DNA from 3 places in the Mesorhizobium sp. P2_H9 genome. Region 3 is predicted to be linked to each of the others. Evidence: riboswitches for the same ligand, from Rfam matches in the RefSeq annotation. Region 3 holds a riboswitch; each other region holds the start of a gene.
The links. Region 3 has a riboswitch for cobalamin ahead of AC1DXN_RS10185 (aromatic ring-hydroxylating oxygenase subunit alpha). Riboswitches for the same ligand answer to the same signal wherever they lie in the genome.
Positions count from the first base shown of each region.

Region 1: it holds a riboswitch for cobalamin, as region 3 does, so the genes downstream of both, AC1DXN_RS17185 (CbtB domain-containing protein) here and AC1DXN_RS10185 (aromatic ring-hydroxylating oxygenase subunit alpha) in region 3, are expected to answer to the same signal.
Region 2: it holds a riboswitch for cobalamin, as region 3 does, so the genes downstream of both, AC1DXN_RS17400 (DUF1636 family protein) here and AC1DXN_RS10185 (aromatic ring-hydroxylating oxygenase subunit alpha) in region 3, are expected to answer to the same signal.

Region 1 covers NZ_JBFUFX010000009.1:1,101-11,180, reverse strand. The annotation lists gene AC1DXN_RS17230 (aminotransferase class V-fold PLP-dependent enzyme) at 1-885, opposite strand, end outside; gene AC1DXN_RS17225 (LuxR C-terminal-related transcriptional regulator) at 994-1,668, opposite strand; gene mgtE (magnesium transporter) at 1,943-3,361, shown strand; gene AC1DXN_RS17215 (MerR family transcriptional regulator) at 3,518-3,904, shown strand; gene AC1DXN_RS17210 (methyltransferase family protein) at 3,926-4,402, opposite strand; gene AC1DXN_RS17205 (acetyltransferase domain-containing protein) at 4,399-5,391, opposite strand; gene AC1DXN_RS17200 (MFS transporter) at 5,607-6,806, shown strand; gene AC1DXN_RS17195 (aromatic ring-hydroxylating oxygenase subunit alpha) at 6,810-7,991, opposite strand; gene AC1DXN_RS17190 (gamma-glutamylcyclotransferase) at 8,128-8,820, shown strand; cobalamin riboswitch at 8,888-9,084, shown strand; gene AC1DXN_RS17185 (CbtB domain-containing protein) at 9,122-9,301, shown strand; gene AC1DXN_RS17180 (CbtA family protein) at 9,317-10,080, shown strand, end outside.
Region 2 covers NZ_JBFUFX010000009.1:42,377-52,456, reverse strand. The annotation lists gene cobN (cobaltochelatase subunit CobN) at 1-1,991, opposite strand, end outside; gene cobW (cobalamin biosynthesis protein CobW) at 2,010-3,047, opposite strand; gene AC1DXN_RS17400 (DUF1636 family protein) at 3,050-3,478, opposite strand; cobalamin riboswitch at 3,518-3,719, opposite strand; gene AC1DXN_RS17395 (winged helix-turn-helix domain-containing protein) at 3,749-4,948, opposite strand; gene AC1DXN_RS17390 (NADH-quinone oxidoreductase subunit A) at 5,281-5,646, shown strand; gene AC1DXN_RS17385 (NuoB/complex I 20 kDa subunit family protein) at 5,637-6,218, shown strand; gene AC1DXN_RS17380 (NADH-quinone oxidoreductase subunit C) at 6,224-6,829, shown strand; gene AC1DXN_RS17375 (NADH-quinone oxidoreductase subunit D) at 6,839-8,029, shown strand; gene AC1DXN_RS17370 (NADH-quinone oxidoreductase subunit E) at 8,468-9,775, shown strand; gene nuoF (NADH-quinone oxidoreductase subunit NuoF) at 9,786-10,080, shown strand, end outside.
Region 3 covers NZ_JBFUFX010000004.1:407,346-417,425, forward strand. The annotation lists gene bglA (beta-galactosidase BglA) at 1-974, shown strand, start outside; gene AC1DXN_RS10165 (ABC transporter ATP-binding protein) at 1,006-2,118, shown strand; gene AC1DXN_RS10170 (DUF680 domain-containing protein) at 2,201-2,437, opposite strand; gene AC1DXN_RS10175 (DUF680 domain-containing protein) at 2,507-2,746, opposite strand; gene AC1DXN_RS10180 (DUF680 domain-containing protein) at 2,811-3,020, opposite strand; cobalamin riboswitch at 3,530-3,731, shown strand; gene AC1DXN_RS10185 (aromatic ring-hydroxylating oxygenase subunit alpha) at 3,847-5,094, shown strand; gene AC1DXN_RS10190 (FAD-binding oxidoreductase) at 5,172-6,266, shown strand; gene AC1DXN_RS10195 (PqqD family protein) at 6,429-6,857, shown strand; gene AC1DXN_RS10200 (serine kinase) at 6,902-7,951, shown strand; gene AC1DXN_RS10205 (glycosyltransferase family 2 protein) at 7,948-8,700, shown strand; gene AC1DXN_RS10210 (glycosyltransferase family 2 protein) at 8,700-9,377, shown strand; gene AC1DXN_RS10215 (nucleotidyltransferase family protein) at 9,377-10,080, shown strand, end outside.

The DNA.
Region 1 (10,080 bases), on a different contig from region 3:
CGGCGCTTTTGCGCAGAGTTTCAGCCCCCAGGCATCGACCGCCTTGCGCACGCCTTCGGCGAGGCGATGGTGACGGGCGAAGATGTTGTCCAGCCCTTCCTCGGCGATGAGGTCGAGCGAGGCGCGCAGGCCGCGCAGCAGCTGCGTCGCCGGCGTGTAGGGGAAGTAGCCGGCGTCGTTGGCGCGGATCATGTCCTCGAAGGAGAAGAAGCAGCGCCGGTGGGTCGCCGTCCTCGAGGCGACGAGCGCCTTCTTGCTGACGGAGAGGAAACCGAGGCCGGCGGGCAGCATGAAACCCTTTTGCGAGCCGCTGACCGCACAGTCGACACCCCATTCCTCCTGCCGGAAATCGATCGAGCCGATCGACGAGACGCCGTCGACGAAAAGCAGGGCAGGGTGGCTTGCGTCATCGAGTATGGCGCGGCAGCCGGCGACGTCGCTGGTGACGCCGGTCGCGGTCTCGTTCTGCGTGCAGAACACCGCCTTGATGCGATGCGCCTTGTCCGCCTTCAGCCTCTCGGCATAGAGTTCGAGTGGAACACCTGTTCCCCACTCGCAGTCGATCGCATCGACTTCGAAGCCGAGACGCTCGGCCATGTCGATCCACAGATGCGAGAACTGGCCAAAGCGCGACATCAGCACCCTGTCGCCGGGGCTGAGCACGTTGGTCATCGCTGCTTCCCAGGCGCCGGTGCCAGAGGAGGGGTAGATGAAGACGCGGCCGGTCTCGTTCTTGAAGACCTTCTTGATGTCCTCGAACAGCGGCAGGGTGAAATCGGGGAATGACCCGGCGCGCATGTCCTCCATCGGCAGGTTCATCGCCTGCCGGACCCGCTCCGGAATGTTGGTGGGTCCTGGAATGAAAAGATGGGTGAACCCGGCCATATGCGATCTCCTCCGATGCCTAGGGATTGTGGAGGAAGTGTCGTTTGGACGGCGTGTCGCAACAACACCTTGCCGGGTAAGTATTCGCGGCGCGCGGGTAGGTTCGTCCTACCCGGTCGGCCTACCCGAAAGGGGACGCCGCTTCTCGCTTGAATAGAGCGCGACCGCCATCGCCCGGTTGCGAACGGCAAGCTTGTCGTAGAGATTTTTCAGGTGGTACTTCACCGTATTCTCGGAGATGCCGGTGCGGGTCGCGATCTGAAGGTTGGTCCAACCGTCGGAAAGCACCGCCAGCAGTTCCCGTTCCCGAACCGTGAGCTGCGCCAACGGCGTGTCGTTGACCTTGTTGATGTCGATGTAAGGGATGCAGATGCGGCCATGCGCGACCGCCAGGATCGTCTCGAAAATGATCGGCGGGTCGTCGAACTGAAAACAGTAGCCATGCGCGCCGAGTCGCACGCACTGCTTCAGGATGCCGATATCGTGGTCGTTGGAAAAGACCGTGATGCGCACATTGAGCTTGCGGCTCTGGATCTCGGCAAGGACATCGGCGCCGTCCATGTCGGCGAGTTTCCAGCCGATGACGGCGACGTCGAATTCGCCTGCCATTGCCAGTTCGAGGAAATGCCTGCCGCTTTGCACGCAGGCCAAAAGCTCGAAGCGCCCGTCGCATTCCAGCATTTCGCGCATCGCCGACACAACGAGCGGATTGCGCTCGGCGACGACGACGCGAACGCGTTGTCCTGCGATTGTCTCGTTCGTTCTCTGTGACTTTACGGTCAAGGGCTTCCGGTTATCTTGGCCACATTACGGGCACAGGCGGATGCGGTGGTTTTCCAGCGCTTACACAACGGCAATTCTGCCCTATCCGCGAATGGGTGCTCTTTCCCCAGCGACATGCGCTGTCGCGCTGCCTGAAGCCCGGGCAGCACCATGTCTTGATGAAGGGACCCTCGTCCCGTCTGCGAGGCAGGGCGCATTTCGTTTGATATTCCCGTGCGTTGCGCGCTAGACCTGACAGGCACCTTTTCCGGGATTCCGATGGCGGGAGGCGCTGGTGGAACGCCAGGGCGAACAGACGACCGGCGCCAGAGCCGCTGAAGACAGCCACGCCGATATCTATGGCGAGGACGGCGTCATTCTGTCGTCATTCCTGGCGCAGATCGGTGCGGCGATCGCCGATCGCGACACGCTGACGCTGAAGCGTGAAGTCGACGACCTGCACCAGTCGGAACTGGGCGACCTGCTCGAAGCGCTTCACCCCGAACAGCGCCGCGTGCTGGTCGAACTCCTGGGCGCCGACTTCGACTTTTCCTCGCTGACCGAGGTCGACGAGGCGATCCGCATGGAGATCGTCGACAATCTGCCCAATGCGCAGATTGCGCAGGCGGTGCAGGAGCTCGATTCCGACGACGCGGTCTACATTCTCGAAGATCTCGAAAAGGAAGACCAGGACGAGATCCTGTCGCAACTGCCGTTCACCGAGCGGATCAGGCTGCGCCGCTCGCTGGACTATCCCGAAGAGACTGCCGGCCGCCGCATGCAGACAGAGTTCGTCGCCGTGCCACCGTTCTGGACCATCGGCCAGACCATCGACTACATGCGCGAGGACAAGAACCTTCCGGACCGCTTCAGCCAGATCTTTGTCATCGACCCGAGCTTCAAGCTGCTTGGCGCCATCGATCTCGACCAGATCCTGCGCACCAAGCGCTCGGTGAAGGTCGAAGAGGTGATGCATGAGACAAGGCACGCCATTCCGGCCACGATGGACCAGGAAGACGCAGCGCGCGATTTCGAACAATACGATCTTCTCTCCGCCGCTGTCGTCGACGAGAACGAGCGGCTGGTCGGTGTGCTGACCATCGACGACATGGTCGACGTCATCCAGCAGGAGGCCGAAGAGGACCTTTTGCGCATGGGCGGCGTCGGCGACGAAGAGCTGTCGGACAGCATAGTCTCGACCTCGCGTTCGCGTGTGCCCTGGCTGCTTATCAATCTTCTGACGGCGTTCCTGGCGGCGTCGGTGATCAGCCTGTTCGACCATACGATCGAGCACATCGTGGCGCTTGCCGTGCTGATGCCGATCGTGGCGGGGATGGGCGGCAATGCCGGCTCGCAGACCATGACTGTCACCGTGCGGGCGCTGGCGACCAAGGATCTCGACATCTACAATGCCGGCCGCATCATCCGCCGCGAGATGGGGGTGGGCTTCATCAACGGCATCATCTTCGCCATCCTGATCGGCATCGCGGCGGCGGCGTGGTTCTGGGATCCGAACCTCGGCGGCATCATTGCGGCGGCGATGATCATCAACATGTTCGTGGCCGCCCTTGCCGGCATCCTGATCCCGCTGCTGCTCGACCGCTTCAAGATCGACCCGGCGGTGGCTTCGGCGGTTTTCGTTACCACGGTCACCGACGTCGTCGGCTTCTTTGCCTTTCTGGGGCTTGCCACATGGTGGTTCGCCGTGCCCTGAGGGCCACGGTGATATGCCCTCAATTGACTTTTACGTAAATGCCGTGCGAGGCTTGCGCGGGGCGCCTTGTCGATTCCGGCATGGCATGGGTTTGGTTCGGGACAAAAGGGCGACGCCGCTTGGCGATCGCCCGGGATTCCGGCATCTGGAGTGACAATGCGGGAATACTACTCGATCACCGAACTGACGCGCGAATTCGACGTGTCGACGCGGACGCTGCGCTTTTACGAGGATGAAGGGCTGGTGCAACCGGTGCGGCGCGGCCGCACGAGGCTGTTTCGCCCCTCGGACCGGCATCTCATCCGCCAGATCATGCGGGGAAAACGGCTCGGCTTCTCGATCAACGAAATCCGCGAAATCATCCAGATGTACAAGGAGCCGCCCGGCGAGGTCGGTCAACTCAAGCTGATGATCAAGCGCATCGAGGAAAAGCGCGAAGATCTCAGGCAGAAGCGACGCGACCTCGAGGAGACGCTTGCCGAACTCGACCAGGCCGAGGAATCCTGCGTCGAGCGATTGGTGGAGCTCGGCGTCAACACGTAGCCGACCTGTGTGAGCCGGCGCCTAAATCCAGCGCCGCACCCTTTTGGCGTAGTCGCGATATTTCTTGCCGAATTTGGCGGCCAGCACCTTTTCCTCGCCCTCGATCGCGAGTTTTTGCGTTGCGAAGGCCGCGATCAGGGCCAGCGGCAGAAACCATGCGATGCCCGAGACGAAGGCGACGCCGATCAACAGCAGCGTGTTGGCCAGATACATCGGGTTGCGCGTGATGCCGAAAGGGCCTGACGTTACCAGATGGTCCGGCACGGCGTTCGGGTTGAACGTCGTCTTGGCCCGTATCATGCTGCGGATCGCGGTGAACCAGAGTGCGGCGACGCCGAACAGCGCCACCCAGCCGGCGGCGAAAAGCAGGTCGCCCGCAATGTCGCCGATCCATGGCAGCGGGTAGAGCAGGCCGAGCGCGATGCTGATGGCGATGGCCGCGACATAGATCAGCGGCGGCCATGGAATGAGCCCGGGTTTCGGCTGACTGTCGGTCATTGCTGCCCTCCCTCCATCATCGAGCTCTCGGTCTTGGCGGTGCAAGTGCCGGCGAGATCGCCAAGATGCGCCTTGAACTCCGGGGTCTGGTCGCCATTGTAGAGCCGATCGAATGTTGCCTCGCCTTGCAGCGTATCCAGCATGCACACACAATAGCTGGTGCAGAACTCCGTGTCGCGCTGCTGCTGGCAGGATACCTGGCACTCTTTCAGGAAGACCACTTCCCTTGTCTCCACCGGCGCCGGCATGATCTGCGAGAACAGCCAGACACAGCCAAACAGCAGCGGCTGATGGATCAGGTAGAAAGCCAGGCTGTGACGGCCGATGAAGATCAGCGGGTTGGCCCATCGTCCGGGCGTGAGCGTCGCCAACCGCGCCAGCACGCCGGCGTTGGAAGCGAGCTTTGTAGCGGCGATGCCGACAAGAACCGCGCCGAACCATGGCAAGACGGGTACGTAGTCGTTGGAGCGCGGGTTGATCGCCGACAGACCAACCCACCACAAAGCAGGGTGGTCGAAGGCTTCGGATCTGAAGTAGATCGGCGCGGCGATCACCACCGCCGCGACGAGCAACGTCAGCAATGACGGCAGACGCAGGAACAAAAGGCCGAGCAGGCTGGCCACCGCGATCTCGTGCAAGATGCCGAAGAAGATGAAGCTGTCCGGCGTGACGAACCAGGTGACTGCCGATATGGCGATCGCCGCCACGGTGACCATGGCGAGACGCTTCCAAAAACCGTTCCAGCGGATCTGCCGACCATGGGCGAGAAACAGGCTGACACCGACCAGGAACAGGAAGGTCGAGGCGATGCAGCGCGCGTAGATCTTCCACCAGCCGAAGGCGGTCAGGCCGGGATCGGTGTAGTGGAAGTTCTCCAGATCCCAGGTGAAATGATAGCTGGCCATGGCGATGAGCGCGATGCCGCGCACGATGTCGATGGCGACAATGCGTTTCGGTTGATCCGGGGCTGGCGGCGTATGGATGCTCATGGTCTCGTAATTCTGATTCAGCTGACCTCAGACGACTAGCACGGTTGCACCGGACAAAAGAAGGCAGGGAAGACACCGCATCAGGGCTTGCTTTAGGCCAGCATCGGAAAGCCTTTGGCCGGCTTCGCTTTTTGCCGTGAACGGGTCGGTTTCCTGTTACCGACACCAGGAACGCCACGCCAGATTGGCCGCGCGAGTCTGCTTTGGGGAAAGCAATGTCCACCCATGTGCGCCATCCGATCTGGCTTCCGGCCTTGCGGCCGGCGGATGCACGCACTTTTGCCTCGCTCTACGCGGTCGAGTCCTTCGCGCGCGCCACAGTATCGAGCGTCATCCCGATCCAGGCCTATGAGATCCTGCACAACGAGCAGATCGTCTCGATCCTCTACACCGTCGTGGCCCTGCTCGGCCTGTCGGTGACGCTGTTCATGCCGATGCTGATCCGCCGCTTTGCCCGGCGCTGGGTCTACACGGCCGGCGCCTGCCTGCTGGCCATCGGCTCGCTGTTCTTCGTCACCCACACGCTGGCCGGGCAATTGGTGGGCATGCTGTGCCGGGTCATGGGCGCCAGCGCGCTGTCGATCACGCTCAACCTCTACATCATGGACCACATCCGCAAGACCGACTTCATGCAGGCGGAATCGCTGCGCATGGCGTGGTCGATGTTTGCCTGGACCGGTGGGCCGACGCTCGGCATCTTTCTCTATACGCGCTTCGGCATCTATGCCGCGCATGGCGCGGTTGCCGTTTTTGCCATGATCCTGCTGGCGCTGTTCTGGACCTACAGGCTGGGCGACAATCCATCGATCCGCCCGGGCAAGACACGGCCGGCCAATCCGCTGGCCAATATCGGCCGCTTCGTCGCGCAGCCAAGGCTGAGGCTGGCATGGCTGATCGCCTTCGGCCGCTCCTGCTTCTGGACGACGTTCTTCGTCTATGGGCCGCTGTTCATGGTGATCACCGGGGAAGGCAAACTCGCCGGCGGCCTGCTGGTTTCGGCCGGCAACGCACTTCTGTTCATGGCCATCTTCTGGGGCAAGGCGGGAAAGCGGTTCGGCGGCCGGCGCACCATGACATTCGCTTATTTCGCGATGTCGGCGATGCTGTTGGCTGCGGGTGCGGTCGGCGAAACCGTGCCGTTGCTCACCGGCGCCTTCCTGCTTTGCGGCGCGTTCTTCACCATCGCGCTCGATGCGTTGGGCTCGACCGCCTTCATGCGCTCGGTGCGCTCCTATGAGAGGGCGCAGATGGCGGCGGTCTATCGCACCTATCTCGACTTTTCCGAGCTGACGCCACCGCTGGTCTATTCGGTGGTGCTGGCCTTCTTCGGGCTGGGCTCGGTGTTCGCGACGCTTGGCCTGCTGGCGGCGTTCTGCGGTTTTGTCACCTGGCGCTATCTGCCGAAATCGCTTTGATTTTCAGGACTTGGGCGAAAGCGTTGCATGTTGGTCGCGCACCCAGTTGTGGAAACGGTGCAGATCGTACTCCTCCGGCATCAGCACGCCGGCCTGGTGGCGCAGCGAGCGCAGGCCCTTCTGGTTAACCTCGCAGATCGCAGCGTCTTCCTCCAGCACCTGCCGGCCAAAGGCGACGATGTTGTCGATATCGGCCTGGGGCGCCGCCAGTGCCTCGGGCGAAAAAAGCCATTCGGCGGTGAGTTCGGTCTGTTCGGGGCCAAGCGGCACCAGCCGCACGGTCCTGACATAGTCGACATGGCCGACGATGAACATCGACGGCAGTGACGTGGCGTAGGTCTGGCCGGCGGCGCGCTCGGCCGGCGTCAGCCCGGAAAACACCGGTCCATGCGCCCTTCCGTCGCGCGACCATGTCTCGGCACCGGCGCGCAAGCCGCCGGAAAATTCCGGCGCGTCATTGTCGGCATGGCGATCCCAGTCCGGGTCGTCATGGCGACCCATCAGGCCACGGCCATAGATCGGCACCAGCCGCGACAGGTCCTTGTGGACGCCGGGGCAGTGCAGGCACTCGTTGAAGTTCTCCCAAAAGATCTTCCAGTTGCAGTTCATCACCTTCTTGAGCACGTGACCGCTGACCAGCGTCTCCAGCGGCCAGTTGGCGAGGCTGCCGGATGCAGGATCGAAAGATGTTTCGGCCGAGCCGTGGGCATCTTCGGCGAGATTGACGAAGACGAAGCCGCGCCACACCGACAGCGCCACGCGGTAGAGCGGGTGATCGACCTTGTCGAAACCTTCGGGCAGCGATTTCGAGGGAACGCGCACGAGGTCGCCGCGCAGCGAATACGACCAGGCGTGATAGGGGCAGGTGATGAGCCGCGCCTTCAGCCGGCCCTCGCTCTCCTGGCAAAGCTGCGAGCCGCGATGCCGGCAAGTGTTGTGGAAGGCGCGCAGCACGCCGGTGTCGTCGCGCAGCACGACGATCTCCTGCGTGCCGACGCGAAAGGTCCTGAAAGCCAGCGGCTGGGCGAGGTCGGCCTCGCGGCAAACCAGCAGCCAGTTTTTGTACCAGATGGCGTCGAGGTCGCGCTGATAGGCGTTTGCGTCCCAATAGGCCGATGACGGCAACGTCGGCTCGGCCCGGGTCAGGCCGTTATAGGGATCGCGTTCGCCCGGACTGGGTTGCATGGCAGGCTTCCTGTGATGCGCCAGCCGACACCCCGGCAAATCGTTTGTCAATTCTGGCGACGGCATTTGGCACGCCACGGCATTGCCGGTTTCTACCACGATGCCTAATCATGTCGTTGAACAAGAGGAGCGAGACTTGGCTGCACGACCGATGTCGCTAACGCCGGAACTGGTCGCGCGCTGCTGGCGCGCGATCGAGGATACCGGTCCCGATCCTGATGCTGCGCATCTGGATGATGGCGACTATGATTCGTTGCTGGACGCATTGCAGGCTGAACTCCCCGACTCGGAACCGCTGTGGCTGTTCGGCTACGGCTCGCTGATCTGGAAACCCGAAATCGACCATGTCGAGGAACGTGTCGCCACGGCGCGCGGCTGGCACCGGTCCTTTTGCATGAACATGACGCGCTGGCGCGGCACCAAGGACAACCCCGGCCTGATGATGGCGCTCGACCGTGGCGGACAATGCAAGGGCGTCGCTTTTCGGCTGACCGACGACAACAGGCGGCAGCAGCTGGGCAAGCTTTTGCGGCGCGAAGTGACGCTGAAGCCGACAAGCTACCATCCCCGCATGCTCAGCCTGTCCAGCGACAGCGGCCCGATAAAGGCTTTGGCCTTCGTCATCAACCGCAACGGTACGACCTATGCCGGCCCGCTCGCCGAAGAGAGGGTTGTCGAAAGACTGGCCACGTCATGCGGGCACTGGGGCTCAGGCGCCGACTATCTCTACAACACGGTGAAAAACCTGGAGGAGCGCGGCATTCACGACCGCCATCTATGGCGGCTGCAGCGCCTCGTTGCCGAGCGGATCGCCGCGTCCGCAGCTTAAGGCCAAGGTGGCGCATTCGCGCTGGTAACCGGCGGAATTTGGTTTGCCGGGCGCTGCGATTTTGCCTATAGTCGCTGCTGTCGTCGGTTCCGTTTGGAGCCAAGAGGGAATGCGGTGCGGGCTGAGTTGTTGCCCAATGCCGTGGCTGCCCCCGCAACTGTGTGCGGTAGTCCTCTCCATATGCCACTGAAGATTTTTCTTCGGGAAGGTGGGGAAGGGCGCTGATCCGCGAGCCAGGAGACCTGCCGGCGACAGGGATAGTGACTTCTATGCCCTCGGGTGGAGGGCGAAAGGACAAGACATGAATACCGCTTCCGTCTCTCTCGGCGCTTCCGTTTCCTCGCAGTCGCGCTTCATGCAGCTGGTGCTCACTGCATTTCTCGGCATGTTCGTTGTCGGGGTTGTCGGCTTCTCGCATATCGATGTAGTCCACAACGCTGCGCACGATTATCGCCACTCGATGGCGTTCCCCTGCCACTGACGAGGAATTGACATCATGAACCTGTTTCGCAACGTCGTGTTCATCGCGGCGATCGCAGGGCTCGTGGCTGGCGTCGTTCTCGCCTGCATGCAGGCCTTTGCCACCGACCCTCTGATCTACCAGGCCGAAGTTTTTGAGAAGGCTGGCGGCCACCAGCACGATCATGCTGCGGCACCCGCCGCCAGCACCACCAATGCCATGAGCAGTGCCGCAACGGCGGAAAACGCCATGAGCTCAGCGCCAGCGCCTGTCGAAGCGGCGGCTCCGGCTGAAGACGAAGGCTGGTCGCCGGCCGACGGCTTCGAGCGCTTTGCCTTCAGTGTCGTCGCCAATATCGTCACCGGCATCGGCTTCGCGTTGATTCTGGTCGCGGTTTCCGAGTTCGCTGGCGGTATCGGCAGCTGGCGCCAGGGCGTGTTCTGGGGCCTGGCCGGCTTTGCGGTGTTCACGCTGGCGCCGGGCCTTGGCCTGCCGCCCGAACTGCCGGCAATGCCGGCGGCCGACCTCATGCAGCGCCAGATCTGGTGGTGGGCAACAGTGGCGGCGACAGCGGCTGGCCTGGGCCTTCTCGCCTTCCGCAAGTCGCTGCCGTTGGCGATCCTTGCCGTGGCTTTGATCGTGGCGCCACATATCGTCGGCGCGCCGCAGCCGGACAGCTTCGTGACAGCAATCCCGGAAGGCCTGCACCATCAGTTCGTGGTGGCGGTTACGGTGACCAATCTGGTGTTCTGGCTGGTGCTTGGTGCAGCCGTCGGCGTGGTGCGCGGACGCTTCACAGG
Region 2 (10,080 bases), on a different contig from region 3:
TGACCAAGGGTGACGGCGGCAATGCGCCGCTTGGCCTGTGCGGCTTCGCCCGGGTTGGAGACGATGAAGGGATAGATGACGGGCAGCGGGCCGGTGACGATCTCGGGAAAGCAGGTTTCGCTGAGCGCTACGGTCTTGCCGGGCAGCCACTCCAGCGTGCCATGGGCGCCGACATGAATGAGGGCATGGATGCCCAGCGACTTCCTCAGCCACAGGCCGAAGGCGATCAGTTCGTGACGTGGCGGCAGTGTCGGGTCGTGGTAATCGGCGCGGCGGTCGGCCGAGCGGCCCCGATCGGGGGCGAGGGCCACGGTGATGTTGCCGAAGGTGGCGGCGCGAAATGGGAAAGCGCTCTTACCCTCCCCCTTGTGGGGAGGGTGGCCCGCAGGGCCGGGTGGGGGTGGTGCGCCGCTACCCCCACCCCGTTTCGCGCCATCCGCTTCGCGAATGTCGCGAACCGACCCTCCCCACAAGGGGGAGGGTGAAGGAGCGCCCCACGCCGCATCTACCGCTGCAATTGCCGCTGTGGGCAGCTCCGTCGAAAAGGTACGATACTCATCCAGCCCCAGCCCGTCGCCACTCCGCTCCAGCATCTGCAGCAACTCGCGCGGCGTTTGCGGAATCCCTTCAACGGCGTAGCCCTGTTGCCTCAGGTCGTGCAGCATGGCGAGCACGCTGGACGGCACGTCGAGGCCGACGGCATAGCCGGTGCGGCCGGGTGCGCTGGGATAGTCGGGGATCAGGATGGCGAGCTTGCGCGTCGCGCGTGGCGCTTGCTGCAGGCGAACAAAAGCTTCGATGCGGTTTGCTACCTGCGCCACGCGGTCGGGCTCTGGTCGGTTGGCCAAGGCGCGGAAGGCCAGTGCCGGGTCGGTCTCGCTCTCGCCCTTGAAGGAAATGGCGCCGGCGAGGATGCGGCCATCAAGCTCCGGCAGCACGACATGCATGGCGAGGTCGGCGGGGGCGAGGCCACGTTGGTTGTTTTGCCAGGTGTCGCGGCGGGTCGTCGCCACGATGACCTGGAAGACGAGCACGCCGGCGCGGTCGAACAGGGTTTCGACGCCGGGCTCGGCGCCGGAGGCGAAGGCGGTGGCGCTGATGATGGCGGCAGGCTTGAGCGTTGCGAGCGCGGTCTCGACGAAGGCGAGTGACGTCGGGTCCTTGAGGCTGGAGACGAAGATGGGGACCGGGGTGATGCCGCGCTGGCGAAGTGCTTCAACAAGCGCGTCGATGGGCGCGACATCGGCGGCCAGCAGCATCGAACGGTAGAAGAGAATGGGCACGACGTTTCCCTCCCCCTCGAGGGGAGGGTGGCCCGCAGGGCCGGGTGGGGTCGGTACGACCGGACGTAGCGTTTCTTTAGGTCGGCGTGCTGCAGAGAGGACCCCACCCCCGGCCTGCGGCCGGACCCTCCCCTCAAGGGGGAGGGGGACTGCACCGCGTTCGGGCTCATAGTAGCCTGCCTTCGGAACTGCGACCGGCTCGGCGACCGCCGTATCTTGCCCAGCCAGCCGCGCCAACCGCTGCACCAGCGCGCTCATATTCGCAGGGCCGCCCTCGCGGAAATAGCCCAGCAATGCATCGAGCTCCTCGCGCGGCAGCGTCGAGGCTTCGATCAGCCTGAGATCTTCGTCGTGGCTTTCGCCCGGCAGCAGCGCCAGTTTGATGCCGCGGGCGCGGGCGGTCGCGGCCAACTGGTCGCAGCCATAGCGCCACCAGTGGTAGCCGCCGAGGATACGGACGAGAATGACCTTGGCGTGTTGGGCGACGCTGTCGACCCACAGATCGACGGACATCGGATGGCGCAGATCGCGCAGTGCCGCGAGCCGCATCGACGGCAGGCGTTCAGCATCTAATTTCCATGCCGCCGCCAGCCCGGCGAGATCGCTGTCGGTGAAGGACAGCGCCACGATATCCGCCGGCGTCTGCCGGAGATCGACAGGCTCGGCGAGATCGTCGAGCGAGGCGGATGTGGTGGTGAGGATGTGCATCGCGGCTCGTGCCTGGGATCAGCCGGCGAGTATACGCTCGATTGCCGGGCGGTTCAGCCCCTTCAGGCCGATGACGACGAGGCGCGAGCGACGGTCATCGGCAGCAGTCCAGGCGCGGTCGTAATAATGGTTGACGCGCGGACCGACTGCCTGCAGCAAGAGCCGCATCGGCTTGCCACCGACATCGACGAAGCCTTTTACGCGCAGCACGTTTTCTTCTTCTGCGGCAGTGGCGACGCGCTTTGCCAGCTCGTCGGGACTGGCGATCGAGGCAATGTCGACAATGAACGTGTCGAAGTCGTCATGTTCGTGGTCGAAGGCGCCGTCATGATGCGACTTGCGGTTTTCGATGTCGTCCTCGACGGCGAGACCGAGGCCGAGCAGCACGGAGGGATCAACCTTGCCATGCGACGTCGGCACGATTCTTACGGCGCGGGCGGAATGTTCGTTGATGATGGCGTTGGCGCGGGCCGAGCCGGCGGCGTCCATCAGGTCGCTCTTCGACAAGATGATCAGGTCGGCGCAGGCGATCTGGTCTTCGAACACTTCCTCGACCGGATCGTCATGGTCCAGCGTCTCGTCCTTGGCGCGCTGCGCCTGAAGGGCGTCCATGTCGTTGGCGACGCGGCCCTCGGCCAGCGCCGGCCCGTCGACCACGGCGATGACGCCGTCGACAGTCACCCGGCTCTTCACTGACGGCCACTGGAAAGCCTGGACCAGCGGCTTGGGCAGCGCGAGGCCGGACGTCTCGATCAGAATGTGGTCGACCCTCGGCGTCAGCGCGAGGATCTGGTCGAGTGCGGGCACAAAATCGTCGGCGACGGTGCAGCAGATGCAGCCATTGGCGAGTTCGACGATGTTTTCCTCGGGGCAGGTGTCGATGCCGCAGCCTTTGAGGATTTCGCCGTCGATGCCGATGTCGCCGAACTCGTTGACGATGATGGCAATGCGTTTGCCGCCGGCGTTTTCCAGGAGATGGCGGACCAGCGTCGTCTTGCCGGCGCCGAGGAAGCCGGTGACGACGGTGCAGGGAACGCGGGAGAGGTTGGCGGTCATGGTTAGTCCTTCAGCATGTCGAGGGGAGGGATGCGGGCAACGAGGCCGCGCTTGAGGGATTCGGGCCGGCCGCGCCACGGAATGAGGCCGTCGGTCGAGGTGGCGAAGAGTTTGGCGCCGGTGACGAGATCGGCGCCGCTGCTCGCGGTCAGATCGCCAAAAACATAGCTCCAGCAGCCGTCGCGCAGGATCGCGGCGCTGAGGCGGCGCTTGCAGTTGCCGAGGCATTCGACGGTTCGGATGCGGATGTTTTCGTCGGAGGCGGCGCGGCGCGTGTCTTCGGCCAGCAGTTCGCCGGCGCGGGGATGGGCGTCGGAGCCGGTCTCGTCGCGACAGGAGGCGCACACGATGACGGTGACGCCGGTCAAGGCATCGCTGTCGCCGGACAAAGCGTCCGCTGTCTCAGCCGAAAAACTGCTGTCGCGTTCCAAATCAGGCTCCTTGCCCGGAAAACCCGCCAGGCGATCGGATACTTTATGTCCTAGACGGCAGGTCTCCTGGCTCGCGGGTCATCGCCTTGGTGCTGCCTTCCCGGTGTTACCCAGTGGTTTTCGGCCCAGGCTCTTCGCTTACAGTTGCGGGGACAGCCGCGGATTTGGGATTTTGTCCCGCACCGCATTCCCTCTTGGCCCCTGCCGTTGCGGGCAGGGGACCGTCTGGATCGGATTTAGGCTTGTGTATGCAGGCGTGTCAACGCACGTCTACGACGCGGCGATGTCGGCAAGCGGCTGTCCGAGGTCGCCTGCAGGCGTCACTTCGATACGTTCGAGACCGAGCCAGCTTTGCATCAGCTTCAACTCCTCGAACAGTTCTGCTGCGGTTTCAGGCGGGGCGCCGGGCTCGGCGTAAGACGCGTGGACGCGCAGCACGCTTGCCGGTCGGTCGGCCTTGAGGTCGACGCGGGCGACGATCCTGTCGCCAAGCAGGAACGGCAGCACGTAATAGCCGTACTGTCGCTTCTCGGCCGGCGTGTAGATCTCGATGCGGTAGTGAAAATCGAACAGCCGCTCACTGCGCGAGCGTTCGAAGACGACCGGATCGAAGGGCGCCAGCAAGGCACGGGCCTCGATTTTTCGCGGCAAGCGTGCGCCTTTGTGAAGGTAAGCCGGCTTGTCCCAGCCCGCGACCCGCACCGGCAGCAACTCGCCTGCTTCAACCAGTTCCTCCAGCCGTCCCTTCATGTCGGCCGGCGACAGGCGGAAATAGTCGCGCAGGTGGCTTGCTGTCGCGATGCCGTGGGCGCGGGCGGAGATGCGCAGCAATTCGCGATGCGCGTCCTCCGGGGCGGGCACCGGCAGATCGAGGATCGCCTGCGGCAGGACGCGCTCCGGCAGGTCGTAGAAGCGTTCGAAGCCGCGTCGGTGCGCCGTGGTGATGCGGCCGGCCCAGAACAGCCATTCGAAGGCATGCTTGGCGTGGCTCCAGCCCCACCAGCCGCCCGAGCCTTTCTGGCCTTCGAGGGCGGAGGCGGCGATCGGGCCGCGCGACACGACCTCTCGATAGATCTCTTCGATATAGGCCGCGTGTTCGCGGCCCCATTTTGCCAGGCCCAGATACATCTCGTCGCCGCGCTCGGCCCGCTGCATGCGCCAGCGCATCAGCGGGTATGTTTCGACCGGCAGGAAGGAGGCTTCGTGGGCCCAATATTCGAAGACCGTGCGCTTGCGCGTCACGGCGGCGTTGTCGAGCAAAGCGAGCGGGTAGGGGCCAAGGCGCGAATAGAGCGGCATATAGTGAGCGCGCACCACGGCGCTGACGGAATCGATCTGCAGCAGCCCGGTGCGGGAAAGCACGCGGGCGAAGTGCCGGCGGTCAGGCGTGCCGGTGGGGCGGGTATCATTGAAACCCTGGGCCGCAAGCGCGATGCGGCGAGCCATGGCAAGCGAGATCTTTTCCTTCATGGGAGACGAGACTCTGATGATTTTCGAGCAAATGGAGCCGGTGATTCCGGGTCATGCTAGCAGGGTTTTGGCGGGATCCATGTCAGGAGAGAAAAGTGGAGTAAAAAGTGAAGGAAATCAAACAGGAGCGGAACGGACCAGTTTCTCTCGAAGTGCCATCCAGCACCGTCTTTTGAATAAGGTTTGACTTGCTTCGCCGAAAGCGCTGCGCTAACCCTCGCCGCGTTGCAGCATAGGCACTTAAAACGGTTCAGCGGTTAAACTGTCACGCTTCCGCATTGAGGTTCGTTGCTGTAATCAGAGTGGATTGGCCGCCAACGGGAAGCTGCTGCATGACCGCACTTTTGAGTTCGTACCTGCCCATCGTCCTGTTCATCGGCGTGGCTCTGGTCGTCGGCCTGGCGCTGCTTGTGGCGCCGTTCCTGGTGGCCTACCGCAGCCCCGACCCGGAAAAGCTTTCCGCCTATGAGTGCGGCTTCAACTCGTTCGACGATGCCCGCATGAAGTTCGACATCCGCTTCTATCTGGTGTCGATCCTGTTCATCATCTTCGATCTGGAAGTGGCGTTCCTGTTTCCGTGGGCGGTGTCGTTCTCGAAGATCGGCATGCTGGGCTTCTGGTCGATGATGGTGTTTTTGGCGGTGCTGACCATCGGCTTTGCCTATGAATGGAAAAAAGGAGCGCTGGAATGGGATTGAGCGACAGTTCCGGCACGCTCGTCGCGCCGAAGCCCAAAGGCCTGATCGATCCCAACACCGGCCGGCCGGTGGGGTCTGACGATCCGTTCTTCCTCGAAATCAACAACGAGCTGGCCGACAAGGGCTTTCTCGTCACCTCGACCGAAGCGCTGATCACCTGGGCGCGCAGCGGTTCGCTGATGTTCATGACCTTCGGCCTCGCCTGCTGCGCAGTCGAGATGATCCACACCTCGATGCCGCGCTACGACTCGGAGCGGTTCGGGGTTGCGCCGCGCGCGTCGCCGCGCCAGTCCGACATCATGATCGTCGCCGGCACGCTGACCAACAAAATGGCGCCTGCGCTGCGCAAGGTCTACGACCAGATGCCGGAGCCGCGCTACGTCATCTCGATGGGCTCCTGCGCCAATGGCGGCGGCTACTATCACTATTCCTATTCGGTGGTGCGCGGCTGCGACCGCGTCGTGCCGGTCGACATCTACGTGCCCGGCTGCCCGCCAAGCGCGGAAGCGCTGCTTTACGGCATTCTTCTCCTGCAGAAGAAGATCCGCCGCACCGGCACGATCGAACGGTAAGCCCAATGAGTGCATCCCTGAGCGAACTGTCGATCTATCTGACTGAAAAGCTGACCGGCCGGATCGGCGAAGCGGTGTTTGCCTATGGCGAACTCACTGTTGCTGTCGAGCCGGGCGATCTGATCGAGGTGGTGACCTTCCTGCGCGACGATCCGCGCTGCCAGTTCATCTCGATCATCGATGTCTGCGGCGCCGACTATCCGTCGCGGGCCAAGCGCTTCGATGTCGTCTATCACCTCCTGTCGCCGAAGCAGAATGTGCGCATCCGCTTGAAAGTTCAGGCCGACGAGGAAACCTTGGTGCCGTCGCTCACCGGCGTTTTCCCCGGCGCCGACTGGTTCGAGCGCGAGACCTACGATCTCTACGGCGTTTTGTTCTCCGGCCATCCCGATTTGCGCCGCATCCTGACCGACTACGGTTTCGAGGGCCATCCGCTGCGCAAGGATTTCCCGCTGACCGGTTTTGTCGAGGTGCGCTACGACGACGAGGCCAAGCGCGTCATCTACGAGCCGGTGGAATTGAAGCAGGAATTCCGTAATTTCGATTTTCTCTCGCCATGGGAAGGGACGGACTACGTCCTGCCGGGCGATGAAAAAGCCAAGACGAATTGAGACGCCAGCATGGCTGAAACCTCCGTCCGCAATTTTAACATCAACTTTGGACCTCAACACCCTGCGGCGCATGGTGTTTTGCGCTTGGTTCTCGAGTTGGACGGCGAAGTCGTCGATCGCGTCGATCCGCATATCGGGCTGTTGCATCGCGGCACCGAAAAGCTGATCGAGCACAAGACCTATTTGCAGGCGGTGCCCTATCTCGACCGGCTCGACTATTGCGCGCCGATGAACCAGGAGCATGCCTTTGCGCTGGCCACCGAGCGTCTGCTCGGCATCGACGTGCCGAAGCGCGGCCAGCTGATCCGCGTGCTCTACTGCGAAATCGGCCGCATCATGTCGCACATCCTCAATGTGACGACGCAGGCGCTGGACATCGGTGCGCTGACGCCGCCGCTGTGGGGTTTCGTCGAACGCGAAAAGCTGATGGTGTTTTATGAGCGGGCCTCGGGTTCGCGCATGCATGCGGCCTATTTCCGGCCAGGCGGCGTGCATCAGGACCTGCCGCAAAAGCTGGTCGAGGACATCGGCAAGTGGATCGACCCGTTCCTGAAGTCGCTTGACGATCTCGACGCGCTGCTGACCAGCAACCGCATCTTCAAGCAGCGCAATGTCGATATCGGCACGGTGTCGCTGGCCGATGCCTGGGCCTGGGGTTTTTCCGGCGTCATGGTGCGCGGCTCTGGCGCTGCCTGGGATCTGCGCAAGTCGCAGCCCTATGAATGCTATTCGGAGATGGATTTCGACATCCCGATCGGCAAGAACGGCGACTGCTACGACCGCTATCTGGTGCGCATGGAAGAGATGCGCCAGTCGGCGAAGATTATGCGCCAGTGCGTCGACCTTTTGCTCGGCAAGGAACTCACCGGCCCGGTGTCGAACCTCGACGGCAAGGTGGTGCCGCCGAAGCGCCAGGCGATGAAGCGCTCGATGGAAGCGCTGATCCATCACTTCAAGCTCTACACCGAGGGCTACCGGGTGCCGGCGGGCGAGGTCTATGCAGCCGTCGAGGCGCCGAAAGGCGAATTCGGCGTTTACCTGGTCTCCGACGGCTCCAACAAGCCCTATCGCTGCAAGTTGCGCGCGCCCGGTTTCGCGCATTTGCAAGCCATGGACTTTCTGTGCCGCGGCCACATGCTGGCCGACGTCACCGCCGTTCTCGGTTCCCTCGACATCGTTTTTGGTGAGGTGGATCGGTGATGATGGGAGCTGCCCGGCCATCCAAAGCGTTTCTAGCGGCGGTTTGCCTTGCCGCTTCCGCTGAAGCGTCCCTTGCTGGATCCGACGATGGTCTGTCGTCGGCCGACCTTCTTAAGGAGGGGTTCAAGCTGGTAGCGGAAGGCGATCTGCTCGCAGTGCGCGAATTCGGTGGCGATGTGCTTCTGGATTCCGGAATTTTTGTACTCGGTCCACCGCGCGGTCAACCCTGTAGCAAGAGCGAGAGAACCTTTGTCGCAGAGGTACCGAGCTTGGCTCGGCCCCGTGATTGTGGACGAGTAACTTGGTGGAATGACCGTTACGACGAGTACGTCCGCCTGAAGCGTGGAAATGAAGAGTTCGTATGTGTGGTTGGGCGATCCGAGGATTGCTATCGCGCCTACATCTCTACCCAGTAGAAACACAAGAAGCGAAATCGCAATGTCAGTCCGCCGTCTCGCAGAAGCCAGCGTCCAGCCAGCCTCCTTCGCCTTCAACCGGGCGAACGCGGCAGCGGCCAAGCAATGGATCAAGAAATACCCCAAGGGCCGCGAGCAATCCGCGATCATCCCCTTGCTGATGCTGGCGCAGGACCAGGAAGGCTGGGTGACCAAGGCGGCGATCGAGACGATCTCCGATATGCTCGGCATGCCCTATATCCGAGGGCTCGAAGTCGCGACCTTTTACACGCAGTACCAGCTGAACCCGGTCGGCACCCGTGCCCATATCCAGGTCTGCGGCACCACGCCTTGCATGCTGCGCGGTTCGGAAGCGCTGATGGATGTGTGCCGGTCGAAAATCCATCACGACCAGTTCCACACCAACGACAAGGGTACGCTGTCGTGGGAAGAGGTCGAGTGCCTCGGCGCCTGCGTCAACGCACCGATGGTGATGATCTTCAAGGACACCTTTGAAGACCTGACGCCGGAACGTCTTGCCGAAATCATCGACCTCTACGGCGCCGGCAAGGGCGCGCAGGTCCAGCCAGGACCGCAGAACGGCCGCACCACGTCGGAGCCGATCACCGGTCTGACGACGCTGACGAGCGAAAAGGCGATCCTCAAGACGACCCGCGACAAGGAAGACAGGGCAGCAACCAAGGCCGCCCAGGATGCAGCATCGACTGCCTCGGCTCCAACCGCGCAGGCCGCCGCCGCGCCGGCTGCCAAGGTGTCACAGGCGCCGGCTTCCCCCGTTGCGCCGTCGAAGGCCGGCAAACCGAAGACGGACGCGCTCGAAACCAGCCCGGCGCTGAAATCGCCTTCACCGGTCAAGGTCGCACCCGAAGTGGAAAAGGCGGCGAGCGTTTCGGCGCCATTGCATTCGGCCGCCAATGCCAACAAGGCTGCGACGGAAGTCGAGGGCGTCTCGAAACAGCGCAGTGGCCCCAAGAACAAAGCGGAGCCGGTGACGGCCTTCAAAGCGCCGGAAGTCAAGATTCCAGCCGCCAAGGCCAAACCGTCGCTCGAGGACAAGAACCGTCCGGCCGGCATCGAGAAGCCGGCGCTGGTCGACGACCTCAAGCTGATCTCGGGCGTCGGCCCGAAGATCGAGGGTACCCTGCATACGCTTGGCATTTTCACCTATGCGCAGGTCGCTTCCTGGAAGAAGGCAGAGCGCGAGTGGGTGGACGGCTATCTCGCTTTCCACGGCCGTATCGAGCGCGACGACTGGGTCAAGCAGGCCAAGGCGCTCGCCAAGGGTGGGGTCGCCGAATACATCCGCGTCTTCGGCAAGAAGCCGGTCTGAGGGACGAACAATGCTGGCTGACAGAGACCGCATCTTCAACAACATCTACGGCCGCTTCGACAAGTCGCTGGCCGGCGCGATGGCGCGCGGCGCCTGGGACAACACCCCCGGCCTGATCGCCAAGGGGCGCGAGTGGATCGTCAACGAGATGAAGGCCTCTGGCTTGCGCGGCCGTGGCGGCGCCGGTTTCCCGACCGGGCTGAAATGGTCGTTCATGCCCAAGCAGAGCGACGGCCGGCCAAGCTATCTCGTCGTCAACGCCGATGAATCCGAACCCGGCACCTGCAAGGACCGCGACATATTGC
Region 3 (10,080 bases):
TGCCGCCGGAAGAGCGCAACGACCAGACCGCTCCTGCGGTCAACCCCTACAACTACCAGGACCATCTCTACGACAAGAGCCGGCCGGAAAATCTCGCGTTCCTCGAACGCTTCCGCGCGCTTCTCGACGAATATCCGGCAACCGCCGCGGTCGGCGAGGTCGGCGATTCGCAGCGCGGCCTGGAAGTTGTGGCGGCCTACACCGCGGGCGGGAAGCGCGTGCACATGTGCTATTCGTTCGATTTCCTGGCGCCCGAAAAGATCAGCGCGGCTAAGGTGCGCTCGGTGCTGGAATCCTTCGGCAAGGTCGCCAGTGATGGCTGGTCGTGCTGGGCTTTCTCCAATCATGACGTGATGCGCCCGGCGTCGCGCTGGGCCGCCGGCGAGGCCGACGAGACCGCCTATCTCAAGGTCATCTCGGCGCTGCTGATGTCGCTGCGCGGCTCGGTCTGCCTCTATCAGGGCGAAGAGCTCGGGCTCGGCGAAGCCGAGCTGCAATTCGAGGATCTGCAGGACCCTTACGGCATCCGCTTCTGGCCGGAGTTCAAGGGCCGCGATGGCTGCCGCACACCGATGGTGTGGGATGCCACGGCCAAGAATGCCGGCTTCTCCTCGGCAAAGCCCTGGTTGCCGGTGCCGGGAAAACACCTTTCGCAAGCGGTCAACGTGCAGCAGGGCGACGACAGCTCGCTTCTCGAGCACTACCGGCGCTTTCTGGCCTTCCGCCGTCTGCATCCGGCGCTGGCCAAGGGCGATATCGAGTTCATCGAAAGCGAGGGCGACACGGTTGCCTTCACGCGGCGCGAAGGCAACGAGCAGATCGTCTGCGTCTTCAATCTCGGCGCCGGGCTGGCCAACATCGATCTCGGCGGCCGCGCGCTGCAGCCATTACCGGGGCACGGGTTTTCAGGACAGACTGGCGCCGGCTCTATCCGTCTTGGCGGCTACGGCGCCTGGTTCGGGCGTATCGACTGAATTTGCTAGAAGAATTCACTGGGAGGAAATCATGGCCGATGTCACGCTAAGACAAGTGAAAAAATCATATGGCAATCTGCACATTCTGCACGGCATCGATCTCGACATAAAGTCGGGCGAGTTCATCGTCTTCGTCGGCCCTTCGGGTTGCGGCAAGTCGACCTTGCTGCGGTCCATCGCCGGATTGGAGGAGATCACCTCCGGCGAGCTCAAGATCGCCGGCGAGGTGGTCAACGACGTGCCGCCGTCGAAGCGGGGCATCGCCATGGTGTTCCAGTCCTACGCGCTCTACCCGCATATGACCGTCTACGACAACATGGCGTTCTCGATGAAGATCGGCAAAGAGAACAAGGCCGAGATCGACCGGCGCGTGCGCCAGGCGGCGGAAATCCTGCAGCTGACCAAATATCTCGACCGCTTGCCCAAGGCGATGTCGGGCGGCCAGCGCCAGCGCGTCGCCATCGGCCGCGCCATCGTGCGCAATCCAAAAGTGTTCCTGTTCGACGAGCCGCTGTCCAACCTTGATGCGGCACTGCGCGTCGCCACCCGCATCGAGATCGCCAAGCTCAAGGAATCGATGCCCAACACGACGATGATCTACGTCACCCACGACCAGGTCGAGGCGATGACGCTGGCCGACCGCATCGTGGTGCTCAAGGAAGGTCATATCGAGCAGGTCGGCACGCCAATGGACCTCTACAAGAAACCGGGCAATCTGTTCGTTGCCCAGTTCATCGGCTCGCCGGCCATGAACATCTTGCCGGCGACGATCGAAACAACCGGCAATTCGACTGTCGTCAGCCATGTCGGCGGCCGCAAGGCGACGGTGCCAATCACCACGCCGGCTTCAGCGAAAGGCACCGCGGTAAGCTTCGGCGTGCGACCGGAGGATCTGGTGGTCTCCACCGGCGCCGATTATCTTTTCGAGGGCAAGGTGGACTATGTCGAACAACTCGGCGAGGTTCAGCTCATCTATGTCGACATCGGCCGCGCCGACCTGCCGCTGGTGACCAAGCTGCCCGGCAATGTCGAGGTCAAGCGCGGGGCGACGCTGCGGCTGAGCGCGGATGGCGGTGACCTGCATATCTTCGACGCCGACGGACATTCCTTCGCTCTCCATAAGGCGGAAGCCAAGGCAGCCTGAGGCCGGCACATCGGATCGGATCGACACAAAAAAGAGCGGCGGGCCAGGCCCGCCGCTCTTTTTTGGACATCGACTTCGGCTTTTAGCGGCCGAAGAGGTTCCGGTCGCTGCCCTGAGGGGCCGACTTCTGGACGTCACCCGACGAGTTCAGCAGCTTGTAGACCGGCGAGCCGGTGTTGCGGACCGAAGACGTCTTTGTGTTGTCGACGTTGACGGTCGCTAGCTTGTTGATGTCAGTACCACCAACGTTGTCATTGGCGGCGTAAGCGGTGCCCGCGGCAATCAAAAGAGCGGCGGTAGCGAGAACAAACTTTTTCATTTCTAGTACTCCTGAATTTTTCATGTTGCGGCGAACGGCGGACTATCCCGCCGCTCTGCTGGGATGAGCTTAACGGTTGCCGAAGAGGTCGCCGCCGCTGCTCTGGGAAGCAGACTTCTGGACGTCTTCCGACGAGTTGAGCAGCTTGTAGACCGGCGAGCTGGCGTTGTGCACGGACGAGGTGTGCGTGCTGTCGACGTTGGCCGTCGCCTGCTTGTTGATGTCGTAGCCGCCGACGTTGTCGTTGCCGGCGTAGGCGGTGCCGGCTGCAATCAAAAGAGCGGCGGCAGTGAGAACAATCTTTTTCATTTCTGGTACTCCTGAATTTCCGGCCGAGCGGCGGACAAATCCCGCCGCTCGGCTGGGGGTGAGCTTAGCGGTTGCCGAAGTGGCCACGGTCGCTACCTTGAGCGACAGGCTTCTGAGCAGCCGGCTCCGACTTCACGATGGAAGCCGTGTGCGTGCTGTCGACGGCAATAGCTGCCTGATTGGCACCGTCAGAACCAAAGTGGTCGCTACCATTGGCGAAGGCGCTGCCGGTGATGGCCAGAACGGCGACGGCAGTGAGAACAATCTTTTTCATTTTTAGTACTCCAGTATCTTAGTTCATCAGTCCGTCTAGCGGCGTGTCTTGGAAGGAAATTCGCGTCGTTCGGACAGCCCCGATGTGGGTGAGGCCAGCACCTGTTTCCAATCACGAAGTTGTTCCGCGTGGACCATGGCTCTGCACCTTGAAATTGTACCAGAGCCTCCTACACTTTCTATTTTAGTGAATAGTTTCAATTCGTTATGCTGTGCCACCCGTGAGCCAGCTGACGAATTGGCAAACCAGCGTTCACACCGTCCTGCACGCTCTGTCAACAGAAACGAACCGTTCGGTTCGATTTTAGAAACTGCTAATAGTCACTTTTCGAAACTGTTAACTGTTCTTAGCCCCGCCGCAGGTCGAATCCGACGCACGAAGCGGGCGGGTCGCGGCCGGTGAAAAGGCTGGGTTCGCGTCACAAATCCTGGCCGGTGCATTTCGCCTATGGTGTCGCGCCGCATGGATGCGATGTCGCTTTCATGCCGATGGCGCGGCCGTTGTCGTGATTAGATGATGGCATCTCAGGTGCCGCTTCGTGACGATGAAGCGGAGAATTGGGAAGCCGGTCAAAACCCGGCGCTGCCCCCGCAACGGTGGTGGAGTTCAAGTCGCAACGGGAGACCACTGGGCCACAAGCCTGGGAAGGTGTCGCGACCGTCCGCAAGGACACTCCAGAGCCCGGAAACCAGCCCGAGATATCTAGACTCGACTGATCGCGGTGGGCGGTCAAGAGGTGGATGGTGCATGCCGGCCCTGTCGCCGGATTGCGACCGGTCTTTCCTCCATCACCACCAAGTTCAGTCCTTGAAGATGAGGACAGGACATGGATGCGCGCAACGACATGCTGAGGCTCTTGCACAGCCGCAGGGACGGCTACTCGCTCGAGCAGCCCTTCTACACCGATCCCGACTATTTCAAGCTCGACATGGAGCTGATCTGGTACCGCGACTGGCTGTTCATCGGTCATGATTGCGAATTGCCGAAGCCGGGCAGCTACATCACCGCCCAGGTCGGCGACTATCCGGTGGTGCTGGTCCGCGACCAGCAAGGCAAGATCAACGCGTTTCACAACTCCTGCCGCCATCGCGGCAGCCGCGTCTGCAACGCAGAGAAAGGCACGGCGGCCAAGCTCGTCTGCCCCTATCACCAGTGGACCTACGAACTGGACGGCAGGCTGCTGTTCGCACGGCAGATGGCCGATGGTTTCGACAAGAGCCAGTTCAGCCTGAAGCCGGTGGCGTGCGAAAGTGTCGGCGGCTACATCTTCATCTGCCTGGCCAGGGAGCCGGCGGACTTCGCGCCTATGCGCGCCATGGTCGAGCCCTATCTGTTGCCGCACCGTCTGCGCGAGGCAAAGGTCGCCTTCGAATCGACCATCGTCGAGAAGGGCAACTGGAAGCTGGTCTGGGAGAACAACCGCGAGTGCTATCACTGCGCCGGCAACCATCCGGAACTGTGCAAGACTTTCCCGGAAGCGCCGACCGTGACCGGTGTGCAGGGTGCCGACAGCGACCCGGAAATGCTGGCGCACTGGGCGAAATGCGAGGCGGCGGGCCTGCCGAGCAAGTTCCGCATCGATACCGCCGGACAGTTTCGCGCCACCCGCGCGCCGCTGCTGCGCGATGCCGTCAGCTATACGATGAACGGCAAGCGCGCGGTGAAGAAGAACCTTTCCGACAGCGTTTCGGCCGACCGCATCGGCACCTTGATGCACTACCACTACCCGACGACCTGGAACCACATCCTCATCGACCACGCCGTTACCTTCCGCGTGCTGCCGATCAGCGCCACGGAGACGGCGGTGACGACGAAATGGCTGGTCCACAAGGATGCGGTCGAAGGCGTCGACTATGACCTTGCCGAACTCACCCATGTCTGGACCGAGACCAACGATCAGGACCGGCGCATCGTCGAGGAGAACGCCTTCGGCATCCTGTCGCCGGCCTATGAGCCCGGCCCCTATTCGGAGTTGCATGAAGGCGGCGTGATCCAGTTCGTCGACTGGTATGCCCGCTTCATCGAGCCGCGCCTTGCCGAGGGCGGCCGGCCCGCGCTGCGCAGCGTCGCCTAGCACATGGCGCCCAAAAGTGTTGAGCGGTTTTGGAGTAACGCCATGTGCAGCATGAAAAGGTCGGAAGGATGAATGCGATGACGGACCTTGGCCTCTACCGCCATCTCGACGAGATGGCGCCCTGGAACGACAGGCTGCAGGTGTTGGAAGTGATCGGCGTCAGCGACGAGGCGCCGGAGGTGAAGACCTTCACCTTCCGCTCCGACAATCAGACCTGGTTTCGCTATAAGCCGGGGCAATTCGTGACGCTGGAACTGCCGACCACTGAGGGCCCGCTGATGCGGACCTACACGCTGTCGTCCTCACCGTCGCGGCCGTTCTCGATTGCGGTGACGGTGAAAGCCCAGGCCGGCAGCGTCGGCACGCGCTGGATGTTCGACAATTTGAAGCCCGGCGTTCACGTGAAGGCCTATGGACCGGCAGGCGACTTTTCGCTGCACAGCCACCCCGCGGCCAAATATCTGTTCATTTCGGCCGGCTCCGGTGTGACGCCGATGATGTCGATGCTGCGCTGGCTGAACGACTGCGCGCCGTGGACCGATGTCGGCTTCGTCAACTGCGCGCGGCGCCCGGAAGAGATCATCTTCCGCAAGGAACTCGAACTGCTGGGAAGCCGCATGCCGGGCCTGTCGCTCGGCTTCATGATCGAGGAGCGGTCGAGCCGCGAAGGCTGGTTCGGGCATATGGGGCGGATCGACGCGATCCGGCTGCCGCTGCTGGCGCCGGACTTCCGCGAGCGCGAAATCTTCTGCTGCGGCCCGGACCCGTTCATGCGCGCGGTGCGGCAGATGCTGGAGGCCTCCGGCTTCGACATGGCCTATTACCACCAGGAGAGTTTTGCGGCTCCCGCTGTGGAAGAAGTCCCGGCTCCGTTCACATCGCCGGCTGGGATCGAAGTGCCTGCCGACACTGTTACGCCGGTTCGCTTCTCGCTTTCGGATGTCGACGCCGAATGCGTTGCCGGCCAGACCGTGCTGCAGACGGCGCGCGCTTCGGGTGTGAGAATCCCTGCAGCGTGCGAGTTCGGCCTGTGCGGAACCTGCAAGGTGAAGAAGGTTTCAGGCGAGGTCGAGATGAGCCACAATGGCGGCATTCTCGATCACGAGATCGATGACGGCTTTATCCTTGCCTGTTGCTCGCGGCCGCTGTCGGCGCTCGAGATCGAGGCCTGACAGGACCGCGGATTGGCCGCTTGCCTTTGCGTATCAGCCTGGCCCTGGCCGGCGCTCTGTCTTGCCAAAGAACGGCCAAGTGGCTAGACGCTTTTCCAGGGCAAGGCGAACCGCAGCGACCGGTGATCGCTTTCGGGGGCAGCCTGGTGTGGGGACGTTTTGATGGAGCAATTGGTCTACGCGGTCGCGAGCAAGGACATCGTTTTCGAGTCCTTTGACGGCGAAGCCGTAGTCCTCGATCTTTCGAACGGGAAATATTTCGGCTTCTCCGATTCAGGCAGCGGGGTCTGGCAGGCGCTGTCGTCCGGTGTTGGCGCCCACGCACTGGTCGGACAAGCGGCTGGCGGGGCCACAATAAAGTCAGCCGAGCTCGACCGCTTCATTTCCCAACTGCTCGAATTCGGCTTGCTCGTGCGTGCGGCCGATGCAGCCGCGCAACCCATCTCTGGCGCCCTGCTGGCCCAACTCGCCGGCAGCAGCGAGCCGCTCAAGGTCGACATCCATGACGACCTTGCCGATCTCATTCTTGTCGACCCGATCCACGAGGTCGAGGAACCTCTCGGTTGGCCGGCGGTCAAGCCGGCGCCCTGAAACCACCCAAGTGGCCCGGTCGGGCAACGCTGGAACAGTCAGCCATGCCAGGCGTCACCCTTCAAACCCTGACCGACTATGCCCGTCACGTGCTGGCGGCGGCGGAAAGCGCGGCTGAGCGCTATCCGGTCACCACCACGGTCCGCTTGCCGCGGCTGGATCTGACGGCGCATCTCAGCCCCGGCGCCTTGGCCGAAGCTGTCGGCCATGGCCTCGTCCCTGCTCCCGACGACCAGCCGAGCGTGGGCGACTGCCGCATTTTCGTCGCCGATCCTGATGTTGAGGGCATCCCCGCCCCGGCGACATGGGGCCAAGCCGACTACACGCATCACGCCTTCGCCACACAGCTGGCCGAAGCCGGATTGCGCGGCAGCTATTTCCATGACCTGGATTTCTGGCAGTTCTACGATCCCGAACGTCGCGTCGGTGCACAGCTGATGAGGTCCGCCGACGCGTTTCCGCCCTGGGAGCAAGGGGCGCCGCTGCGCGCCTTCCTGCATTGGGAGTATGCCGCGCGCGGCATGCGGCTTACCCATGCTGGTACGCTGGGCATTGGCGGCAAGGGCATGCTGCTCGCCGGCGCGGGTGGGGCGGGAAAATCGGGAACGGTTGTCGCCGGACTGCTCAACGGGCTCGACAGCGTCGGCGACGACTATGTGCTGATCGAAACCGACAATGGGGTGACTGCCCACCCCTTGTTTGCCACGCTCAAGCAGGACCCGGAAGGTTTCCGGCGGCTGCAGCTCGAACGAAGGTTGAAGTCGCACGGTCCGCTGAACTGGCAAGGCAAGTATCCGTTTCACATCGATGACATCGCGGTCCGGCCAGTACCTGCAAGTCTGGACATCGTCGCGCTGGTGGTGCCACATATCAGCGGTGGTGAGACAAGCTTGATCATGCCGGTGTCGCGCAAGGACGCCATGATTGCGCTGGCGCCATCCGGAATCGCACAGATGCCGGGCGAACGGGAAAGCGGCTTTCGCTTTTTTGGCGAACTGACACGCCAGCTGCCGTGCTATCGCCTGTCGCTGGGGACACGGCCCGAGGAAATCGCCGGCACGATTTCGACGTTTCTCGCACGAGGCATTTTATGAAACTCAGCGTAATCGTGCCTGCCTACAACCGCGAGCGCTACGTCGTTTCGGCATTGCGGTCGCTGCTCAGGCAACGCGACGCCGCCGACCTCGATATTATCGTCATCGATGACGGCTCAACCGATGGCACGGCCGAGGCGGTGCGCGCCATGATGGGTGAGACTTCGTGCATCCGCCTTTTCCAGCAAGCCAATGGTGGTGTCACCAAAGCACGCAATGCCGGCCTCAGGCAGCTTCTGCCGGAAACAGAGCTTGTGTCATTTCTCGATTCGGACGACATCTCGCCCGCCGGGCGTTTCAGGGCCGACCTTGCCTGCTTCGAAACCGATCCAGGTCTCGAACTGAGCTATTCGCGCATGACACTGGTTGATCTCATAGACGACGAGACACTGGAACCGGCAACCGAAAGCCACTGCGTGACCGTTCGCGGGATTCATCTGTCGGCGGGGATTTTTTCTCGCCAGTTTGTGGAACGCATCGGCAGTTTCGACGAGGACTTCAACCAGGCTGAAGACACCGACTACCTGCTGCGTGCCTTTGAAAGCAGTCCGAGATACACTATGCCCGATACCGTGGCTCTCTATTACAGGCGTCATCCCGGCAATATGACAAGGGAGGCCGATGTCCCCCTTCGCGAGTTCATGCGCGCCATCCTCAAATCGATGAAGCGTCGCAAGGCCGATCCCTCCTTGCGTCCGATCGAAGGGATTTTCGATTTCAAAGAGCTCGCGCAGTGGCGCTTCATGTGATGAGCGGTTATGGCGTCGTCATCCCGGCCTTCAACGCGGCAGCCACCATTGCCGAGACGCTGAGATCGATCACGGCCCAGACAGTGCAGGCCGAAACCATCGTCGTTGTCGACGACGGCTCCACCGACGACACCGTGGCGGTGATCGAGGCGCTGAAGCTGCCGGTGCGGCTTTTGCGCCAGGAAAACGCCGGCCCCGGCAGCGCCACGACAAGAGGCATCGCAGCGCTGTCGACCCCCTTCGTGGCGACGCTTGATGCGGATGATCTGTGGTTGCCGACCAAGATTGAAAGACAGCTTGCGCATCTGAACCGGCTCCCAGGGACATCGGGCGTTTTCACGCACTGGCGTACCTTTCGTGACGATAGGCCCGAAGTGCCGGAAGTCCCCTCTGTGGCGGGCTGGTCGCGGACCACAATGTTGATCCGCCGGGAGGTCGCCGATGCCGTCGGGCCGATTGTCGACCCGCAAGGGGGGCGTGGCGAGATGATCGATTGGATCGCTCGGGCGCGCGAGGCAGGTTTCGTTCTCGACATGCTGGATGAGGTGCTGGCGCTCAGGCGTATCCGACCAGGCAGCCTGTCTTATGGCCGCGATTCCACTCGCGACCGCGGCTATCTCGAAGTCGCGCGGCTCGCCATGCAGCGCCGGGCGCGTAACAAGGCGGTTCCCGATTGATGGCCAGGTCAGTCCGCCATATCGGCCGCCGGTTTCCGGACTATGGCTGGTCCTGGCCGACCGGCAAGCTCGACCAGTTGCTCAAGGCAGCCCTGCTTCCCGACGAGGAAGCGGCCTGCCAGCACGCGGCGCGCTGGCTCGACGAGAACGATATCGATCTGGTCTCCTTTCGCGAGCACCGGCTGCTGGCAGCGATTTCCGACAGGTTCGGCCGAAAACTCGCCGCCCATCCCGCCTATCCACGCCTTGTCGGCCTGCAAAAGATGCTGTGGACCAAATCGCGTATGGCAATGCGCGAGGCCGAACCGGCGCTGCAGGCAATGGTGGAGGCCGGCTGTGCCGTCATGCTGATCAAGGGCGCCAGCCGCATCGCCGTCAACGCCTCGGCGCAGCGCGGCCGGGTGGCGCATGACATCGACATATTGGTGCGCCTACAGGACATGACCGCTGCTTTCGACGTTCTGCGCGAGCGTGACTGGCAGATCGCCACCGGCGTCAGCCCGCACTATCTCAGGACCCGGCTGGCGTCCGTGCGCTCGATGAACTTCTTCAAGGGCAGTTTCGGCGACATCGACCTACACCAGCTCGCTTATGACGGGTCGCAGCAAAGCGCGGAAGACGATCTGGCGATCTGGCAGCGGGCGGTCGCGGCCGAATTCAGCGGCGTCAGCGTCTTTGTTCCGTCGCCGGCCGATCGTATGGC